2 regions of the Paenibacillus sp. T2-29 genome follow, and region 1 is predicted to be linked to the other one. Evidence: riboswitches for the same ligand, from Rfam matches in the RefSeq annotation. Region 1 holds a riboswitch; the other holds the start of a gene.

Region 1 (3,938 bases):
AATTTTAAGTGTCGGATTAGAGGGGGTTTCCATATACACAGCCCTTGTATTTTCCTGCAACGCCTCTTTCACAAGGTTGAGATCCGTCATATCGACGAAGGTCGTTTCGATATTCATCCGTTTCAAGATGGAGGTCAGCAGTCGATATGTCCCTCCATATACGTCCTCCGAAACAATGACATGATCACCAGCCGATAAGAGCATAAATGTAGTGGAGATAGCAGCCATACCAGAGGCAAAGGCAAAACCGCAAGCTCCGCCTTCTAATAATGCGATATAATCTTCTAAAGCTTGTCGTGTCGGATTACCTGAGCGGCTATAATCATGCTGCGGAGGATTAAAAATATCATGATGGTGAAAGGTCGAAGCTTGATAGATCGGGACACTCGATGCCCCTGTAACACTGTCAATTTCAGAGCCAAAATGCAGCAGCTTGGTTGCGAATTTCCGCCCTTTGCCCTGATCCTCTCCGATCTTCCTCGCATCCTCTATCATTGCTGCTCCCCTCCTTCTACTTCTTGACGTGCCGCTTCCAGTGCCGAACGCAAATCTTCAATCAGGTCATCTGTATGCTCGATACCTACGGAGAAACGAAGCAACCTGTCATCTACCCCGACTGCATCCCGAATTTCTGCCGGTATGTCCGCATGTGTCTGCACAGCAGGATAAGTCATTAGCGATTCCACACCGCCCAGACTTTCGGCAAACGCAATAAGCTTAATATGACGAAGCAAAGGCTCCACATAACGAGCATCCTTTACTTTAAAGGAGAAAATCCCTGTGTTTCCGCTGGATTGTTTATTTTGTATCTCACGACCCGGATGACCTTCAAGCGCCGGGTAAAATACTTCCGCCACTGCCGGATGCGTCAGTAAATAATTAGACAACACCGTTGCATTATGCTCATGTCGATCCATGCGCAGCGCTAACGTCTTCATCCCCTTCATCAACTGATAACAGTCGCTCGGGGAAAGCACGGCTCCTATGGAATTGTGCAGGAAGGAAATTTCAGCTGACAGCTCTTTTCCTTTGGTTACAATCAACCCTGCCAGCACATCGTTGTGCCCGCCCAAATATTTGGTTGCGCTATGTACCACAATATCCGCACCCAGTTCCAATGGCCGCTGGAAATATGGTGTTAGCAGCGTATTATCTACAATAGTAAGCAACTCATGTTGTGATGCCCATGAAGCCACCGCTTGAATATCAGTTATCATCATTAACGGGTTTGTAGGCGTTTCTATGAATACAGCTTTGGTATTCGGTCGACATGACTGTTGGAGTGCTACAAGATCGTTTGTATCCACATAGCTTGCGGTCACACCAAATTTGGATAAAATACGCTCTAGCAAACGATAGGTCCCGCCATAAAGATCCAGCGATACAATGAGGTGGTCTCCCTGTCCAAACAATGCAAATACAGTTTGCAGCGCTGCCATACCTGAGCTGCAAGCAAAGCCTGCATCACCAGATTCAAGTGCAGCAGCAGCCTCTTCCAGTACCTTTCGCGTGGGATTAATCGTCCGAATGTAATCAAACCCAGTGCTTTGGCCCAGACGGGGATGGCGGAACGCCGTAGATTGGTAAATCGGGTAATTAACAGCCCCAGTTACTGGCTCCTCAATTGAACCAATTTGTGCCAATCTGCTTTCGATTTTCCATTGTTTCTCACTCATATGAATCCTCCTGTTCACTTCCATAGTAGGTGCTATAACATATGCTGCAAAAATGGATGTCCTAGACTATACTGCTGCGCTACTGCAAGGCGTTACTGTATAAGGGTAAACGACAAGCCCCTTTTTAAATCTGAGGTCCGATATCATAAGGTGTTTCTTGGTATACATAATAGTTAAGCCAATTTGAAAATAATAAATTGGCATGAGCTCGCCAGATAGAGGGTGGTATGCGTTCAGGATCATCGTTAGGAAAATAATTTTTGGGGACGTCAATATCCAGTCCTTTGGCCACATCGCGGTCGTATTCCCATTTCAGTGAAAGCGGGTCATATTCAGAATGCCCTGTTACAAAAATTTGTTTACCGTCAAGTGTGGCTACTAGGTATACTCCAGCTTCCTCGGATTCGGATAAGACTTCTAATTCGGCAATATGATCAATATCTTCCCGCCGAACTTCTGTATGTCTGGAGTGAGGAGCATAAAACAGTTCATCAAAGCCGCGTAGCAATTTTACTTTAGGTTTAATTACGGTGTGTGGAAATACGCCAAAGCATTTGGTGTCGAGCCCGTATTTAGGGACATCGAAATGATGGTATAAGCCTGCCTGTGAGGCCCAACAGATATGCATGGTCGAAGTTACATTCGTTTTCGTCCATTCAAAGATCTGCCGGATCTCTTCCCAGTAGTTCACATCCTCAAACTCAAGCTGTTCAACCGGAGCTCCTGTAATGACCATGCCGTCAAAACGACTGTTCTTGATCTCATCAAACGTTTTATAGAACATGTTCAAATATTCTTGCGATGTATTTTTGGATATATGAGACTTCATATGCACCAACGTGACATCTACTTGTAGCGGCGTATTACCGACTAAGCGCAACAGTTGGGTTTCCGTCGTTTCCTTGGTAGGCATTAAATTCAAAATGGCGATACGCAACGGACGAATATCCTGATGATAAGCCAAGCTTTCATCCATTACGAAAATATTTTCGCCCTCCAGCACTTCCTTGGCAGGCAGCGTGTCTGGGATTTTAATCGGCATGTAAACTCACTCCTTGATCGGTAAGTTGTGCGAAAATCGTCTGGTAGAGATGCCGGGCATATAATAAAAAGACCTTTCTCAGTTAGAGAAAGGTCATATTTGTATCCATATGCGCCTCTCTCATCTGTCAGGGCTACGCTTTTTTGTACAAAGCGCGAGTCCTGCAAGAATTAGCACCGTGCGATAAAAATCGCCGGTTGCCGGGTATCATCGGGCTAGTCCCTCCACCTGCTCTTGATAAGATTTCGCTATATTCATTTTGGGTTCACAAAGTTCTTGTTGTTCACTTTAATGCATCGGCTGGGCTTCGTCAAGATGGACTTATAAATTTGTGCCCTGCATTCACATTTTGTCTACCTTTTCCATAGGTTAAATCATATCCTCGCTGTCGTAGAAGCTCATATGACTGCTGTTGATTTTGCCCATGATTTTGCGCTTGAAAGGCCGTAGGCCGAGCGTTATACTATACAAGTGCTAATAGGCAAAAATATGGTGCAGCAGTGTAGATTAGAGTGTTTTCTGCGATACTGTGGCAATCTAAAAAAGAACATTTGTGAGGTGAATCCGGAATGGAAGGCGACCCGAGTCCGAATAGGCGGCGATCCCTGAACAACAGCATAGGAATGACTTCAGCTTGCCGAAAGACGGGACGCCAGGCTCTGCACGCTCCAAAAGCCTTCTGCTTTTGATGGTATGCACGCTTACCCGAACCGGCTAACTGGCTAACTGAGTCCATTCCTTATGCTTAAGGTAAACGTATTTCCGTTACGACGGAGCATAAGGAGTGACATATATGAAAATCCGTTTGGTTAACAACGGGGTTTTTACCCCTGTCGAAGAAATTGAAATGGCGCTCACTGCACCGGCAGAAGGCTTTTATTGGATTGATGCCGATGTCGAGGATTTGACAGTGCTCCAGCCCTTATTTTCTATGCATGATCTTGCAGTAGAGGACTGTTTAAGTGAAGAAGAACAGCGTCCAAAGATTGAAATTTATGAAAGCCATTATTTTATCGTTGTAAATAGTATTCGTTTTGATGATGAAGAAATATTTTTGCGTGCTTTGAACATTTTTCTCGGCCGCCATTTTATCATTACGGTGACCAAGCAGAAAATCAATGAGCTTCGTACTCTCAAGCCTATGCTGTGGGAGCAGGAAGTCAGCCAGCCTGACCGTTTTATGTATCTGTTGGTCGACTTGATCGTTGACAACTATTTTC
Region 2 (3,938 bases), on a different contig from region 1:
AACAATTGCACGTTCGGCTGTACATAGTCGTTAAACTGAACGACTTGAAGGCGAACTCCTTCTTTTTCCAACTGAGGCTTGATCGCTTCCAAAATTTCCGCATGTGGCACAGGAGAAGCTCCAACTTTCAGTTCGACTTCACGTGGTGACCCGCCTGTATTTTCGGCCGCATTGTTTGTATCCGATGTAGTGCTCTTTGTACCGCAAGCAGCCAGTACCGCAATTAATGTCAAGCTCAATACAGCCAATACCCATTTCTTCATGTTGTTACCCCTCCAATAATTTGTAATATTCAGGATCAGACGTCCTGATCAATAAGGATATCTATATGTTTTCCCTATTTTCGAGTATAATGCCGCACAAGGCGATCTCCTGCCATTTGCAGCAGTTGTACCAATACGATCATCAGCACGACCGCAACGATCATTACAGCCGTTTCATAACGATAATAGCCGTAGTTGATTGCCAGCGTACCCAGTCCACCGCCCCCGATCATACCGGACATTGCCGTGTAGGATACGAGTGTAACGACGGTAATGGTTAATGCGGCGAGCAGGCCCGGCAGTGCCTCACGTAACAGCACACGCCGGATAATTTGTCCTGTCGAAGCCCCCATCGCTTGTGCAGCTTCAATGACACCCTTGTCCACTTCACGTAGTGACGTTTCGACAAGACGTGCGAAGAAAGGAGCAGCCCCGATAACCAATGGCGGAATGGTTCCCAGCACCCCGGTCGAGGTACCTACCAACGATCGTGTAAAAGGAATAAGTGCAACGATCAAAATGATAAATGGTACGGAACGCAAAATGTTCACGATGAAGGATAATACAATGTATATCACCTTCATCAAAGTCAACGAGGAGCGGCTCGCCAGAAACAACAATATACCGAGCGGCAATCCAATAACGAGGGTGAACAATGCAGATGCCCCGAGCATCTGAAGGGTTTCCAGCGTAGAATTCCCTAGCTCTTCCCAACTCACTTGCGAAAAATCAAGTTCGCTCATTGTCCGATCACCTCCACATCAAGTCCTTGCCCAGACACTTCGCGCAGCGTATGCTCTATATCTGAATGGTTTCCTTCAAAACGAACGATCAGCTGTCCATACGGTACATTTTTAATTGTAGAGATGGTTCCCTGCAAGATTGCAAAATCAACACCCGTACTTCGAGCCGTACGCGACAGAATCGCATCATAAGTTTTGCTGCCTAAGAAGGAGATACGTACTACCTGTGTCGATTCCCCGCTACCTGCAGCTGCAATCGCTGCTTGTAACTCCTCGGGATGTTCCGCCTCCCGCTGGATAAAGTCCTTAGTTACCTGATGCTGTGGCTTCAAAAATACTTCCGCCACCGGACCTTGCTCCACGATATCGCCCTGATGAATGACGCCAACTCGATCACAAATGCTTTGAATGACATGCATCTCATGAGTAATCAATACGATGGTCAAATTAAAACGTTGATTAATATCCAACAGCAATTTCAGGATAGACCCTGTCGTCTGCGGATCAAGCGCAGACGTCGCTTCGTCACACAGCAACACATGCGGATCACTAGCCAGTGCCCGTGCAATTCCTACCCGCTGCTTCTGTCCACCTGAGAGCTGTGACGGATATTTTCCACTGTGTTCTTTGAGCCCCACTAGTTCCAGCAGCTCACGAACTTTCTTGTCCATCTCCTGCTTAGGGGTACTTACCAGACGCAATGGAAATGCAATGTTGTCATACACTGTCGCCGAAGACAACAAATTAAAATGTTGAAAAATCATTCCGATTTTTCGGCGTTGCTTCTGTAACTGGGATTGACTCACAGTCACAAGGTTAACCCCATCTACCCATACTTCGCCTGAAGTAGGGCGCTCCAATAAATTAATACAGCGGATCAACGTACTTTTGCCCGCTCCGGAATGACCAATCACCCCGAATATTTCTCCACGCTTTATAGAAAGATTCAACCCGGACAACGCATTAACGCGTCGGTTGCCTTTACCATAATGCTTGGTTAATTGCTTAAGCTCTATCAACGTGCTGCGACCCCCTTCACTTCTTCCTTACCCTTTTAACCAGTTGTCATCTCTCAGGATTGTATAAAATCGGCTATTTATTTATACAAAAAAGAGCCCCTTTCACAGAATGAAAAGGGCCCCACCTTGCGAACCTTTTCTCATCTGCCAAAATCGCTATAACTCTAGCGGTTTTGTAGGAATTAGCACCATATGTTCCCTCCCGGTGCATTACACCGGGAAAGAACGGGTTGCCGGGCTTCATCGGGCCAGTCCCTCCACCTCTCTGGATAAGAAAAATATGTTAAACTCCAGCTTTAGCTGTCCGTTTAGTTTATATAAAAAAATAATTCAAGCATTTTTCTGAAACTAGATTTCAGTATAGATAGTTTACATTGCTTTGTCAAAGGATATTTTCTGTCATAATTATGGGCGCACTGCCCGGTTCTCCCATTGTTTCGCAGTATAAGAAAATGCGTTTGATAGCGACCGGCATACCATTTCCAAGCCCTGCTGCAAATCTTCCAGATGGTGATCGAGGTCCTCCAGTTGGATTTTGCCATATAAAGCACGGTGACGTTGCCAGAGATCATCCTGCATTTCCGTGTTCATATAGTGTATCTCCGTATTTCGCCGCTTACGCAGGCGATTGATCGCATCGTTGTATGTGTCCTTGATATCAATTAAATTATCAGTCAATATAGGATGCATTTTGAGATACTTCAGCTGTCGCAACACAGTAAAATACGAATAATGCGCCTTATACTGCCCTGTTTTTAAATCATACAGGTCATTCATCCAGTTACCCAACTTATCCAAAATAGAGAATACCCGCACAAACCCATCCTTATAAAAGAATACGTACAAGGCATAATCGGATTTTTCATCCTTGCTCATATCTTCAGCGTATCCGGCTTTTACTTTCATACGAAAAAAGGCGGCAGCATGATGGCTCTGCTCCAGTTCATCCAATGACGACATTAGACCACGCGTCAAAATATCCGCCTTCCGAAAGTCATGAGTCGGATCACCACTGGCCTGGATTTGTCGTTCCAGCAAATGTAACATGTCTGACATGCTATTCATGGCATCCAGCAGGAAACCATTATTTACACGCGGGGGCTCGCCCAACAGCTTGCGTATCATGCTTCACGCCTCCTTCATATCTGTAAAATCCGGCTGTTAAGATGCTTTAATAGGCGTCAAGCGAAATAACTCGTCCATCGTTGATCTACAAGCTTAACAATATCTTCACGTGGCAGTACCTCATCAGGGTAGCCCGGCTTCATACGTGCATCCACCACAATCGGCAGCTTATAGTTCAGGTGATGCAAACGCACTTCGCTATTAGCGTACATATCTGTAGCCGGGTTAAAGCGTGTGAATACCGTCCACAGGAACGAAGCTTGGGAGCGAACAACTTCTTTGGCATCGTCCACGATAAAGACAAGTGGCCACTCTTGCTCACCCGCAGCTAATCGCTCCAATACACGCGCAGCGAGTTCAGGCTCCTGCTCAAAGGACGAGCCGGATACAACGAGGCATCCTCCACAATAGGGTTCGATGTCACGAATTCCCGGCAGATCGCCCCCTTCATAAACGCGAGGCAATTCACGCACAGGCTCGCCTACTCCCATCAGAATCGCCTTACTGCCATGATTCAGCTTACGGCCCGTGTAATCGAGTGTATCGTGAGACGTATGGTTGAAAATAAACAAATCTCTGGCTGGATTAAATCGTTCCAAAATGGTTTCGAGCAGCAGGTTAAAGTCGGATAAATCGATTACCCGATCTGTCAGCATCAGGAATTTGGTCAACGACAATTGACCTTGACCCAGAATGGTAAAGCCGGATACCAGCGCTTCACGGGAGTAGCTTTCACGTACGACTGCCGCTGCCAGCGCATGTACACCTGTTTCCGCATATGCCCATAA

Evidence for each region. A riboswitch is a leader RNA that binds a small molecule or an ion and turns the genes downstream of it on or off. The one in region 1 is predicted to bind S-adenosylmethionine.
Region 2: another riboswitch for S-adenosylmethionine. It lies ahead of ACU1JV_RS17620 (methionine ABC transporter ATP-binding protein); the one in region 1 lies ahead of metA (homoserine O-acetyltransferase MetA).

Annotation. Positions count from the first base shown of each region.
Region 1 covers NZ_JBREVE010000002.1:108,500-112,437, forward strand. Annotated here, with positions in the region: gene ACU1JV_RS06180 (aminotransferase class I/II-fold pyridoxal phosphate-dependent enzyme) at 1-495, opposite strand, end outside; gene ACU1JV_RS06185 (PLP-dependent transferase) at 492-1,676, opposite strand; gene metA (homoserine O-acetyltransferase MetA) at 1,801-2,718, opposite strand; SAM riboswitch class I at 2,836-2,962, opposite strand; gene corA (magnesium/cobalt transporter CorA) at 3,512-3,938, shown strand, end outside.
Region 2 covers NZ_JBREVE010000006.1:98,067-102,004, reverse strand. Annotated here, with positions in the region: gene ACU1JV_RS17630 (MetQ/NlpA family ABC transporter substrate-binding protein) at 1-263, opposite strand, end outside; gene ACU1JV_RS17625 (methionine ABC transporter permease) at 338-1,006, opposite strand; gene ACU1JV_RS17620 (methionine ABC transporter ATP-binding protein) at 1,003-2,025, opposite strand; SAM riboswitch class I at 2,163-2,301, opposite strand; gene ACU1JV_RS17615 (Cthe_2314 family HEPN domain-containing protein) at 2,431-3,150, opposite strand; gene ACU1JV_RS17610 (UbiD family decarboxylase) at 3,207-3,938, opposite strand, start outside.